DNA from 3 places in the Streptomyces globisporus C-1027 genome. Region 3 is predicted to be linked to each of the others. Evidence: riboswitches for the same ligand, from Rfam matches in the RefSeq annotation. Region 3 holds a riboswitch; each other region holds the start of a gene.
What was found. A riboswitch is a leader RNA that binds a small molecule or an ion and turns the genes downstream of it on or off. The one in region 3 is predicted to bind cyclic di-AMP.

Region 1 (4,312 bases), 620 kb from region 3:
CGTGGGTGGACCGGGCAGGAGTGCACAGGTGGGGATGGCCGAGGGACGGCGCAGCGGGGCGGCGGGGAGCATGGACGCCGTGGGCCGTGCGGTGCTCGGATCCCGGGAGGGGGAGCTGGCGTCCGGCGGCGGACGGGGCACCGGGCGGTTCATCCGGATGCTGCCCGCCCTGCTGATCATCGGCGGACTGCTGTTCGACTCGCTCGCCCCGCCCAACTTCACCGCCGTCCCCCTCTTCGTCGCGGCCCCGCTGATCGCCGCCCCGTTCTTCTCGCTGTCCCGGACCGTCCGCACCGGGATCGCCGCGGTCATCTCCGTCATCGTGATGCGGATCTCCGACGGGACGTCCACGCAGGTCGTCCCGGTCATCGAGATGCTCACCGTGCTCACGGGCTCGGTCCTGGCCCTCGTCATCAACGGCGTCGTGCGGCGCGGCAACGAGCAGCTCGCCTCGGCCCGGGCCGTCGCGGAGACCGCCATGCGGGCCGTGCTGCCGACGCCCGCCGAGCGGATCGGCGGACTCCAGGTGGCCGCACGGTACGAGGCGGCGCAGGCGGACGAGTTCGTGGGCGGCGACCTGTACGCCGTCGCGGACACCCCGTACGGCGTGCGCGTCGTGGTCGGCGACGTCCGCGGCAAGGGGCTGGACGCCGTCGGGGCGGTGGCGGTGATCATCGGGTCGTTCCGGGAGGCCGCCGAACAGGAGCGTTCGCTGGAGGGCGTGGCCCAGCGGCTGGAGCGGGCGCTGGCCCGGGAGGGGACGCGGCAGTACGGGCTGGACGCCATGGAGGGGTTCATCACCGCCGTACTGGCCGAGATCCCGCCCGGGGCGGCCACGGTCCGCCTGGTCAACCGCGGCCACCCCGAGCCGATCCTGCTCCACGCGGACGGGGCCCTGGAGGTGCTGGCGCCCTCGGTGCCCGCGCTGCCGCTGGGGATGGACCTCGGGGTGTGGCCGGACCGCGCCGACGAGTGGGTGATGCCTCCCGGGGCGACGCTCCTCGCCTTCACGGACGGCCTGTCCGAGGCCCGGGACGCCAACGGGGTCTTCTACGATCCGGCGGCCCGGCTGCGCGGCCGGATCTTCCCGGGGCCGGAGGAGCTGCTGTCGGCGCTGACCGACGACGTACGGCTGCACACCGGCGGGCACGCCACGGACGACATGGCGCTGATCGCGGTCGGCCGGCCGGCGGAGGGGCAGCCCGTGCGCCGGACGACGGTGAAGATCGTGGGCCGGGGCGACGAGGACGCGGCCCGCTGACGTGGCGCGGCTGTCCGCCGGCGCGCTGAACTCGCAACTCGCAGCGATGACACGGTGCGTAATCGAAGCGCACCGCTCCGCATAACATTTGATACACCGTCAGAAAAAGGCATGTGGCTGAGCCCCGGTCAAGTCGCCCGATTCCGCCCGCTTGTGCCCCGTACCTCCCACCCCTGTTCGTTAATGATCAACAGGAACAGCTTGGAATCGGGTCCGGGTGTCTATTAACGTTCGATAACGCAGCGCGGTCGTCACAGCCGTCGTCAGGGACGGCGCCGCGCGCGAGCGCCGAATTCCGCAAGGGAACCGGGGACCCACTACATGGGGTGAATCGGACGCCTGCGTCTCGTGAGAGGCGGAGGGGCCCGTAGGAGACCTTCCTGCTCCGAACCCGTCAGCTAACCCGGTAGGCGAGAAGGAAGGAAAGGAGTGCGCCCACGTGGCGTCCAACAAGCCTGCCCCTGAGGCCCCGTCACCCTTCAGCACCGACAGCTACGGTGGCGCCGAGCGGTCCGTGGGGGAGTGGAATCCCACCGAGGACTCCATCCGTCCCGTGCGCGGCAGGCACCGCGTCGCCAAGCAGCGTGGTCTGGCCCGTAGCTCCACCGTCCTCGGGGTCGGCGTCATAGCGGCCGTCGGAGCGGGGGGCATGGCCACCGCTCAGGACAAGGCTCCCGTCTCCATCTCTCTTCCCGATTCCATCGCGGACAACCTCCCCGACGCCAAGTCCCTTCCCGGCGTCGGGTCCTTCATGTCCGACGAAGCGGAGGCCGCCCCGGTCGCCGCGGCCGCGCCGCTCACCACCGCCGGGCTCACCAGCGCCGAGGCCGAGCAGGGCACCGACGCCGGCGAGGCGCTGCGCGCCCGGATCCTCCAGCAGGCCGAGCAGCAGCAGGCCAGCGCCGACGCCGAGGCCAAGGCGGCAGCCGAGAAGGCCGCGGCCGAGAAGGCGGCGGAAGAGGCCAAGAAGCAGCAGGACGAGGCCGAGGCCGACGCCGCCGCGAAGAAGAAGGCGGCGGAGGAAGCGGCGAAGAAGAAGGCGGAGGAGGAGCGTCTCGCCAAGCTCGCCGCCAGCTTCTCCCTGCCGGCCTCCTCCTACACGATCAGCTCGACCTACGGTCAGTCCGGTGCGATGTGGTCCTCCGGCCAGCACACCGGCCTCGACTTCGCCGGTTCGGCCGGTTCGCCGCTCAAGGCCGTGCACAGCGGCACGATCACGTCGGCCGGCTGGTCCGGTTCGTACGGCTACCGCACGGTGCTCCAGCTCGATGACGGCACGGAGATCTGGTACGCCCACCAGTCCTCGATCGACGTCTCGGTCGGCCAGAAGGTCACCACCGGCGAGACCATCGGCCGCATGGGTGCCACCGGCAACGTGACCGGCGTCCACCTCCACCTGGAGGTCCGCACCGCGGGCGGCTCCGCGATGGACCCGATGGCCTGGCTGACCAGCAAGGGCCTCTCGGTCTGAGCCCCCGGGCCGGCGCGCGCCGCCGGCCCCGGGCCGCCCTTCTCCGGCGGCCCGTCCCGAAACCCCGGCAGCCCTGACGCACACCCCCCGACGTCAGGGCTGCCGGTCTGTCCGGGGACGGGGACGGGGAGGGGGCGACAGGCCCGTGCGTGGATCATGATGGGCGTACGCGGCGGAATTCATCCTTCCGCACGGCCGAGGCAGGAATACCGTCCTCCGACCGGCCCGTTGAACTCTCACATGACTTCCGCGCACACCCCCCTCGGCACCTCCGGCCTCCAGGTCTTCCCCCTCGCCCTCGGCGGCAACGTCTTCGGCTGGACGGCGGACGAGGAACAGTCCTTCGCCGTCCTGGACGCGTACGTCGCGGCCGGCGGCAACTTCATCGACACCGCCGACGCCTACTCCGCCTGGGTCGAGGGCAACCGGGGCGGCGAGTCGGAGACCGTCATCGGCAAGTGGCTCGCCTCCCGCTCCAACCGGTCCGACATCGTCGTCGCCACCAAGGCCGGCGCCCACCCCGACTTCCGGGGGCTGTCGGCCGGCACGATCAAGGGCGCGGCCGAGGCATCGCTGCGCCGGCTCGGCACCGACCACATCGACCTCTACTACACGCACTTCGACGACGAGACCGTCCCGGTCGAGGAGATCATCACCGCCCTCGACCAGCTGGTGAAGGACGGCAAGGTGCGCCACATCGCCGCCTCCAACATCAGCCCCGAGCGCCTCGCGGCCTCCCTCGCCTTCTCCGAGCGCGAGGGCCTCGCCCGGTACGTGGCGCTCCAACCGCACTACAACCTGGTCTCCCGCTCCACCTACGAGGGCGCGCTCCAGGACACCGCGGCCGCCGCGGGCCTCGCCGCCGTCCCGTACTACGCGCTCGCCTCCGGCTTCCTCACCGGCAAGTACCGCCCCGGTGCGACGGTGGAGAGCGCGCGCTCCGCGAAGGCGGGCGGGCACCTGGAGTCGGAGCAGGGCCGCAAAGTGCTGGCCGCCCTCGACCAGGTGGCCGGGGAGCGGAACGCCGAGATCGCGACGGTGGCCCTCGCCTGGCTCGCCGCACAGCCGACCGTCGCCGCGCCGATCGCCTCCGCCCGTACGGTCGAACAGCTCCCCGCCCTCGTCGCGGTCGCCGACCTGCGGCTGACGGACCGGGAACTCGCGCTGCTCACCGAGGCGTCGGCCTGACGGAGCCGGGGTCGCCATACCCGTACCCGTATCCGTACGGCTGCGGCTGCGTCTGGGGTTGTCCGTACGGGTGCGGCTGGGGCTGTCCGTACGCCGGGCCGTGCGGCTGTCCGTATCCGGGGCCGTTTCCGGGCGCGGGCCCGGGGCCGTATCCGGGGGCCGGCGCGGGCGCGGGGCCGTAGCCCTGTGCCGGGCCGTACCCGTATCCCTGGCCGTACGGCATCGCCGCGTGGCGTCCGGCGTGGGCCTGGCGGCCGTGGTGCGGGCCCCGGTGGGACGTGAGGCGGGCCGCGTGGGCCAGGGCCGGGGCCGCGATCTCCCGGCGCTGCCACAGATGGTGCAGCAACTCCCGCTCACGGGCGCCGAAGTCCGGGCCCACCGCGCCGTGGCGG
Region 2 (4,312 bases), 3.0 Mb from region 3:
TCTTCGTCCGTGCCGCCACGGCCTCCGGCGTCCCCGTGACGATCTCCAAGGCCGACGGCAACCCGGTGAACGCCGCCTCCATGCTGGCCGTGCTCGGTCTGGGCGCGCAGGGTGGCGAGGAGATCGTGCTCGCGTCCGACGCGGACGACGCCGAGGCCGCTCTGGACCGGCTGGCGAAGCTGGTCGCCGAGGGCCTGGAAGAGCTTCCGGAGACCGTCTGACCCCTCCGTCTCCGGTCCGTCCGGATGCGACCCCCGCGAGAGCCGTGACCCGTGATCCCTTCACAGGCCACGGCTCTTCCGTTTCCGGGAATCGGGAAAGACCCGGGGAAGATCCGCACCTCGATAATGCGGGCAGCGTGAAATGGCGCCCCGAAATTACTTCTCTTTGTATACGGCGCTTCTGTTAATGCCGGACGCCCGCCGTGTTTACGCCGTGTTGCGAACTTCTCACCGGGGGAACGGGGGCGGCGCGGCGCCCCGGGAGATCCGCACGGCGGAGCCGGTGCTCGGCGGTGGAGCGTTCCGCGTGCTGGGCGGTCAGCGCCCTCGCCCGCTCCGCGTCGCCGCGCGCCACGGCGTCGACGATCGCGCCGCGCTCGGCCCAGGATTCGACCGGGCGGGCCGGCTGCTCGACCGCGTACATCCAGGCGATCTTGTGCCGGAGCTGGGTGAGCAGCGCGATGAGCCCGGGGCTGCCGGAGGCCTGGGCGAGGGTCTCGTGGAACCAGCCGCCCAGCGAGCGCAGATCCTCGCCCTCGCCCCGGCGGGCCCGCTCCTGGCCCAGCCTGACCAGACCGCGCAGCACCTTGAGGTGGGCTTCGGTACGGCGCTGGGCTGCGCGGGCCGCGCCCAGCGGCTCCAGGAGCATCCGCACCTCCAGGAGGTCGGCGGCCTCCTGGACGGTGGGCTCGGCGACACAGGCGCCGGCGTGTCGGCGGGTGACCACGAACCCCTCGGACTCCAGCGTGCGCAGCGCCTCGCGGACCGGGACGCGGGAGACCCCGTAGCGGCGGGCCAGCAACTCCTCGGTGAGGCGGCTGCCGCGCTCGTAGACACCGGAGACGATGTCGTCACGGATCGCCGTGCATACCGAATGCGCGGGAATGCGCATATCCGAACCTCCGCCTTGATCCCCGCGAAACGCGGCCGCCCGACGTCTGTTCCGTGACTCTATGACAATCCGCTGGAATTTCCGATGGCAGGTCGGAATCCACGGATATCTTCACGCGGGAATTGCCGAAGGCCCCGGCGGGTGCCGGGGCCTTCGGACGGTGGGTCGCGCGGGGCGGGGTCAGACGTTCAGACCGTGGGAGCGCAGGTAGGCGACGGGGTCCATGTCGGAGCCGTAGTCGGGGGTGGTGCGGGCCTCGAAGTGCAGGTGCGGGCCGGTGGAGTTGCCGGTGGAGCCGGAGAGGCCGATCTGCTGGCCGGAGGAGACGCTCTGGCCGACGGAGACGCCGATCGAGGAGAGGTGGCCGTACTGGGTGTAGGTGCCGTCCGCCATCCGGAGCACGATGTTGTTGCCGTACGCGCCGCCCCAGCCGGCCTCGACGACCGTGCCGGAACCGACCGCGACGACGGAACTGCCGGAGGCGGCCTGGAAGTCCACGCCGGAGTGGCTGCCGGAGGACCAGAGGGAGCCGCCGGTGTTGTAGCCGGTGGTGACGTGGGAGCCGGCGACCGGGAGGTGGAAGGCGTTCAGCCGGGCGCGCTCGGCGGCGCGGGCGGCGCGGGCCTTCTCCTCGCGGACCTCTTTGGCGCGGGCCTCGGCCTTGCGCTCGGCCTCGGCCTTCGCCTTGGCCTTGGCGGCCTTCTCGCGGGCCTCTGCGGCCGCCTTGGCCTTCGCCTTCGCGACCGCGTCGGCCTGCCGCTGCTGGGCGTGGGCCTGCGCGTCGATCTGCTCGGCGAGGGTGGTGTCGAGGGAGATGGCCTGGGTGAGGCCGGTGTCGGCGACCTTGGCGGCCTCGGAGTCCGCCGCGAGGGCCGGGGAGGACAGCGAGCCGAGGACTCCGGTGGTGGCCAGGGCCGCGATGCCGGCGGCCTGGGCGCTCCGGCGCGTGAGGCGGCTCGGGGCACGGTGCTTCCCGGTGGCACGGGTGAACGCCATGGAGGGGCTGGTTCCTTTCCTTCCTTCTCGCCTACCGGGTTAGCTGACGGGTTCGGAGCAGGAAGGTCTCCTACGGATCCCCGCGCCGGTTCGCGGCACGGGCCTCCGATTCACCCCAGGGACTGCGTGGGTCCCCGGCTCCCCAGGCTCGCGCCTGACGGGGACTCGGCGATGACTGCCCGGCGCCGCGGCTGCGGCATTCGGGTGACGGACAGCCGGGCCGACGCTAGGCGGGGCGACTTCCCATCACCAAACGGACAAGGAGATTTGTCGCGCATCCCACAGGGCAGACAGGCAACCACCTCCCCAAAAGGGTGCGAAGCAGACCAAGCAGGCAAAAGCACAGGACCCCGACGAAATTCCTTCCGTCGGGGTCCTGTTCGCGGCGGTGGTCGCACGGTGGCGGCCGGTTCCGCGGGCGGTGTCAGCCGGTGACGACCGACACCTCTCCGATACCGAGAGCCTTCACCGGCTCGGCGATCCGCGAGGCGTCTCCCACGAGGACCGTGACCAGCCTGTCGACCGGGAAGGCGTTGACCACGGCGGCGGTCGCCTCCACGGTGCCCGTCTCGGCGAGCCGGGCGTAGAGGTGGGCCTGGTAGTCGTCGGGGAGGTGCTGCTCGACCTGGTCGGCCAGCGTGCTCGCGACGGAGGCGGCGGTCTCGAACTTCAGCGGGGCGACGCCCACCAGGTTCTGCACGGCCGTCTCGCGCTCGGCGTCGGTCAGCCCCTCGGCGGCCAGCGTCCGCAGGACCTTCCAGAGGTCGTCCAGGGCCGGTCCGGTGGACTCGGTGTCCACCGAGCCGCTGATCGCGAGCATCGCGGCGCCGCCCGAGTCGGGGCCGGAGGAGCGCAGCACCTGGGCGAAGGCGCGTACGCCGTAGGTGTAGCCCTTCTCCTCGCGCAGCACCCGGTCCAGCCGGGAGGTGAGCGTGCCGCCCAGGCAGTACGTGCCGAGCACCTGCGCGGGCCACACACGCTCGTGCCGGTCGGCGCCGATGCGGCCGATCAGCAGCTGGGTCTGGACCGCGCCGGGGCGGTCCACGATGACCACGCGGCCGGTGTCGTCCGCGGTGATGGGCGGCACCGGGCGGGCCTGGGCGGTGTTGCCCGACCAGTCGCCGAGGGTCTCCGCCAGCAGCGCGTCCAGGTCGATGTCGGTCAGGTCTCCGACGATCACGGCGGTCGCGGTGGACGGGCGGATGTGGGCGTCGAAGAAGGCGCGCACGGCGGCCGCGTCGATCCGCCGGACCGTCTCCTCGGTGCCCAGGCGCGGGCGGGACATCCGGGCGGTGGCCGGGAACAGCTCCTTGGAGAGCTGCTTGGCCGCGCGCCGGGACGGGTTGGCGTGCTCGTGCGGGATCTCGTCGAGGCGGTTGCCCACCAGGCGCTCGATCTCGCTCTCGGCGAAGGCGGGGGCCCGCAGCGCCTCGGCGACCAGGCCGAGCGCCTTGGCCAGCCGGGAGGCCGGGACCTCCAGGGAGACCCGGACGCCGGGGTGGTCGGCGTGCGCGTCGAGCGTGGCGCCGCAGCGCTCCAGCTCGGCGGCGAACTCCTCGGCGCTGTGCTTGTCGGTGCCCTCGGAGAGCGCCCGCGACATGATCGTGGCCACGCCGTCGAGGCCCTCGGGCTCGGCCTCCAGCGGTGCGTCCAGGAAGATCTCCACGGCGACGACCTGCTGGCCGGGGCGGTGGCAGCGCAGCACGGTCAGCCCGTTGGGCAGAGCGCCGCGCTCGGGCGCCGGGAAGGCCCAGGGGCGGGCCGTGCCGGGCGTGGGCTGCGGGTGGAACTCCATGGCTACTCCAGTCACGGCGGCGTCGCTCACTTGGCCGCCCCCTCGTGCGCGTCGGTGCCCTCGGTGCCGTCTTCGCCCTCGGCGGCCTCGTCGGCCGGCTCGATGGGCTCGTAGACCAGCACCGCCCGGTTGTCGGGGCGCAGGGCCGCCGCGGCCGCCGCGCGCACCTCCTCCGCGGTGACGTCCAGGACGCGGCCCACGGCGGTCAGGGCGAGCTGCGGGTCGCCGAACAGGACGGCGTAACGGCACAGTTCGTCGGCGCGGCCGGCGACCGTGCCGAGCCGGTCGAGCCACTCGCGCTCCAACTGCGCCTGGGCCCGCTCCATTTCCTCGGGGGTGGGCCCCTCGGCGGCGAACCGGGCCAGCTCCTCGTCGACGGCGGCCTCGATCGTCTCCACCTCGACGCCG
Region 3 (4,312 bases):
GCGACGGCGAGATCGGCGATGGTGACGTCCTCGGTCTCGCCGGAGCGGTGCGACATCATGCACTTGAAGCCGTTGCGCTGGGCCAGCTCGACGGCGTCCAGGGTCTCGGTCAGCGAACCGATCTGGTTGACCTTGACGAGCAGGGCGTTGGCGGAGCCCTCCTCGATGCCACGGGCCAGGCGCTCGGGGTTGGTGACGAAGAGGTCGTCGCCGACGATCTGCACCTTGGCGCCGATGCGGTCGGTGATGACCTTCCAGCCGGCCCAGTCGTCCTCGTACAGCGGGTCCTCGATGGAGACCAGCGGGTACGCGGAGACGAGCTCCTCGTAGTACTCGGTCATCTCGGCGGCCGAGCGGGACTTGCCCTCGAACTCGTAGACGCCGTCCTTGTAGAACTCGGACGCGGCGACGTCGAGCGCGAGCGCGATGTCGCGGCCCGGGACGTAACCCGCCTCCTTGATGGCCTCGACGATGAGGTCCAGGGCGGCGCGGTTGGACTCCAGGTTCGGGGCGAAGCCGCCCTCGTCGCCGAGTCCGGTGGACAGGCCCTTGGTCTTCAGGACCTTCTTCAGCGTGTGGTAGATCTCCGCGCCCCAGCGCAGGGCCTCGGAGAAGGACTCCGCGCCGATCGGGGCGATCATGAACTCCTGGATGTCCACGTTGGAGTCGGCGTGCGACCCGCCGTTCAGGATGTTCATCATCGGAACGGGCAGCAGGTGCGCGTTCGGGCCGCCGAGGTAGCGGAAGAGCGGCAGGTCGGACGCCTCGGAGGCGGCGTGCGCGACGGCCAGCGAGACGCCGAGGATGGCGTTCGCACCGAGCGAGGCCTTGTTCTCGGTGGCGTCCAGGTCGAACATCGCCTGGTCGATGAGGCGCTGCTCGGTGGCGTCGTACCCGACGAGCTCCGGGCCGATCTGCTCGATGACGGCGAGGACGGCCTTCTCGACGCCCTTGCCCTGGTAGCGGTTGGGGTCACCGTCGCGAAGCTCGATGGCCTCGAACGCACCGGTGGAGGCGCCGGACGGAACGGCAGCACGGCCCGTGCTGCCGTCGTCGAGGCCGACCTCGACCTCGACCGTGGGGTTGCCCCGGGAGTCGAGGATTTCCCTGGCTACGACGACGTCGATGGACGGCACGAGGCATCTCCTTCTGGGATCTGACACTGGTTGTGCAGGGTCACTGTGGCCTTGCGACCCGAGCCTATCCGGCCCGGCCGCGTCCGTCGGCCGCCCGCCCGCCTCCTGGGACGAAAAAGGACCCAAGGGCCTGCATATCGGGGCAGAACTCTAGAAATCTACTGAGCGGTAACAACAAGAGGTGAACGCATACGGGCCCCCGGACGCGCGCCGGCCACGAAGAACCCGGCCCGGCGCGCTGGGGGGAAGAGCGCGCCGGGCCGGGAAGCCGTGCGAGGGAGAGTGCCGCCGGACACCCTCCCCCCGGGGAGGAGAGACGGCGATTACTTCAGGTGGAGCTGCTGACCCGGGAAGATCAGGTTCGCGTCCTCGACGATGTCGTCGTTGAGCTTGAAGAGCTTGCTCCAGCCGCCCTTGACGTCTTCCTTCTGAGCGATCTTGCTCAGGGTGTCGCCGGCCTTGACCTTGTACTCGCCGTCGCCCTTCTTGACCTTGTCGCCGGTCGGGGTGGTGACGGTCTTCTTGCTCTCGGCCTTGGGGGCCTCGCGCTGCTCGCTGCGCGTGGTGGGCCGCTCGGCCTCACGCTCGGGCTGCGCCTGCTCGGGCTTGCTCTCGGCCTGGCCGGAGCCGCCGGGGTTCACGCCCGGGTCCACACCGTCGTTGGTGAGGCCGCCGGCACCGGCGCAGGCCCAGGCGCCCGGGCCCTGCAGGTCGAGAAGCTTCTCGGCGGTGGCGATCTGCTGGTCCTTGGAGGCCAGATCGGCGCGCGAGGCGTACTGCGTACCGCCGGCGGCGGCCCAGCTGGACTGCGAGAACTGCAGTCCGCCGTAGTAGCCGTTGCCGGTGTTGATGGACCAGTTGCCGCCGGACTCGCACTGGGCGACGGCGTCCCAGGTCTCGACGGAGGCGGCGGAAGCGTTGGTCGCGCCCATCAGCGGGACGGCGACGGCGGCACCGGTGACACCCGCGAGGGTGGCGATACGGGCGGCCTTGGACGGGCGGCGGTGCTTGCCCTTGCTGTTCAGCAGCATGGAACGAATCTCCTCACCGACGCCTACGAGGTGAGCTGTCGGGTTCGGGCTGATGAGTTGCCCGGCCGTGCGACCTTGCGCACGGCTTCACCCCTAGCCGGTCCCGTACACCCCCTGGAGGGGCTGTGCGGACCCGGCGGCTTACCTGGGTCCCCCGCTCCTGCCTACGGCGCTTACGCGTCTGTTCCCTTCGACCGACGGCAGGATTCGGCGTGACGGTCGACGGGGCCCGCGGTGCGAGCGGCTTAGACCGTAAACACAGGCAACCCCGACATTCAAAGATGGACATAGGGGGCAATCAGCCCGAACTCGCGGCGGCCCGTGGGCCGTTTCCGCAGGTCGGGGGCGATGTGTACGAATGGGCCGGAAGGGGTGCGCGAGTTGAAGCAAAGAGACCCATGTCTCACTTACGCAAAGTGGACATAGGTCTCTTAACTGCCTCTATTTTCGGGGCATTTTCCCGAATTGGTTCAGTTGGCGGCAGGCGCCTCGGCGGACTCCTCGGCAGGCTCTTCGGCACCTTCGGGCGCGGCCTGGTCCAGGCCCAGATCCAGGTTCTGGCCGGGCAGGATCAGGTCCGGGTCTGAGCCCAGGAGGTCCTTGTTGGCCTCGTAGAGACCGGTCCAGCCGTCGGGGAGTTCCTGGGCGTCGGCGATGGCCCAGAGGTTGTCGCCAGGCTGCACCGTGTACGCGCCGCCGGTCGCCGCGCCGCCGTCCCGGGCGTCGCCGTCGCGCGAGGCGTGCCGGCCGGATCCGCGCGGGCCGTCCTCCTGGCCCGCTCCGGCCTCCTCGGGCGCGGGGGTGCCGCGGTGCTTGCCGCCCTTGCCCTTCGAGGGGTCGGTGGCGTCGGGGGCCTCGGAGGAGGGCGGAGTGGAGGGCGTCACCGAGGAGTCGGGGGTTTCGCCGCCCTTCTCCGCGTCAGCGCTGTCACCCTTGTCCGCCGGGTCACCCTTCTCACCCTTGCCGCTCTCGTCACCCTTGCCGGACTCATCGGCTTCACCGGACTTGCCGGATTCATCCGCTTCGTCGGGTGCGTCTGCTTCGTCGGTCGGGGTGGTCGTCGGGTCGGGTGCGGGCGAGGTGCCCGGGTCGACGCCCGGCAGGCTGCCGTCCACCGCGAGACCCGAGATCACCGCACAGCTCGGCCACGCCTTGGGGCCCTGGTCGTCCAGGACCTTCTCGGCGACGGAGATCTGCTGCGACCGGCTGGCGAGGTCGGCGCGGGACGCGAACTCCGTACCGCCGTAGGCCGACCAGGTCTCCTGCGACAACTGGAGCCCGCCGTAGTAGCCGTTGCCGAGGTCGGCGCTCCACATTCCGCCGCTCTCGCACTCCGCGACCCGGTCCCAGGTGGTGGCCTCGGCAGCGGTCGCGCCGCTCGCCCCGAGCAGCGGGATGGCGATGGCCGATCCCGTCACCCCTGCGGCGACGACGATGGCGGGTGCCTGGCGAGGGCGGCGGTGTCTGCCGTTCGCGGAGCCCATGGGTATGCCTTCCGTGCGACTGACAAGCGAGTGACCTGAGCGCCGCGCAGCGGAATTCCGTGCTTGCGTCGGCGCACAAGTGACGCGTGAGCAAGGTGCGACCGACGCGTCGAACCGTGAACCTAGCGGGACTCGAACGTGTGTCACAAGTCGATGCAGCGCAGATCACGTGAAAGTCACAGAGTTGACAGCCTGTCACTTTCTTCGGAACGGATTCCCGGTTCGAACGCGACCGGAAGGGTGCGCAGTCCGCGCATGATGAGCCCGCCGCGCCAGCGCAAATCGGTCGCTTCCTCGGCAAGTCGCAGGTCAGGAAGGCGCTTCAGGAGCGTGGCCAGCGCGGTCTGCCCTTCGAGCCGGGCCAGCGGCGCCCCCAGGCAGTAGTGGATGCCGTGCCCGTAACCGAGGTGCTGATTGTCACTCCGCGCAAGGTCCAGAACGTCCGGATCCGTGAACCGCTCCGGATCCCGGTCGGCGGCCGCGAGCACGACCAGGACAGGGTCCCCGGCGGCGATCTCCTCGCCGCCCAGGGTCAGCGGCTCGGTGGCATACCGCCAGGTCGCCATCTCGACCGGCCCGTCGAACCGGAGGAGTTCCTCGATCCCGGTGGCCAGCAGGCCGCTCTCCCCCGCGTGCAGAGAGGCTTGCAGCGCGGCCCGCT

Region 1: linked by a shared signal. The riboswitch ahead of WQO_RS16155 (M23 family metallopeptidase) and the one ahead of WQO_RS13335 (transglycosylase family protein) in region 3 are both predicted to bind cyclic di-AMP.
Region 2: linked by a shared signal. The riboswitch ahead of WQO_RS27075 (M23 family metallopeptidase) and the one ahead of WQO_RS13335 (transglycosylase family protein) in region 3 are both predicted to bind cyclic di-AMP.

What each region holds. Positions count from the first base shown of each region.
Region 1 is NZ_CP013738.1:3,731,273-3,735,584, reverse strand. It holds gene WQO_RS16160 (PP2C family protein-serine/threonine phosphatase) at 35-1,261, shown strand; cyclic di-AMP (ydaO/yuaA leader) riboswitch at 1,538-1,688, shown strand; gene WQO_RS16155 (M23 family metallopeptidase) at 1,701-2,732, shown strand; gene WQO_RS16150 (aldo/keto reductase) at 2,973-3,920, shown strand; gene WQO_RS16145 (PrsW family intramembrane metalloprotease) at 3,901-4,312, opposite strand, start outside.
Region 2 is NZ_CP013738.1:6,134,919-6,139,230, reverse strand. It holds gene WQO_RS27085 (HPr family phosphocarrier protein) at 1-221, shown strand, start outside; gene WQO_RS27080 (GntR family transcriptional regulator) at 406-1,113, opposite strand; gene WQO_RS27075 (M23 family metallopeptidase) at 1,294-2,109, opposite strand; cyclic di-AMP (ydaO/yuaA leader) riboswitch at 2,124-2,290, opposite strand; gene WQO_RS27070 (M16 family metallopeptidase) at 2,534-3,904, opposite strand; gene WQO_RS27065 (M16 family metallopeptidase) at 3,931-4,312, opposite strand, start outside.
Region 3 is NZ_CP013738.1:3,108,668-3,112,979, forward strand. It holds gene eno (phosphopyruvate hydratase) at 1-1,136, opposite strand, end outside; gene WQO_RS13335 (transglycosylase family protein) at 1,460-2,167, opposite strand; cyclic di-AMP (ydaO/yuaA leader) riboswitch at 2,173-2,349, opposite strand; gene WQO_RS13340 (transglycosylase family protein) at 2,638-3,651, opposite strand; gene WQO_RS13345 (cytochrome P450 family protein) at 3,828-4,312, opposite strand, start outside.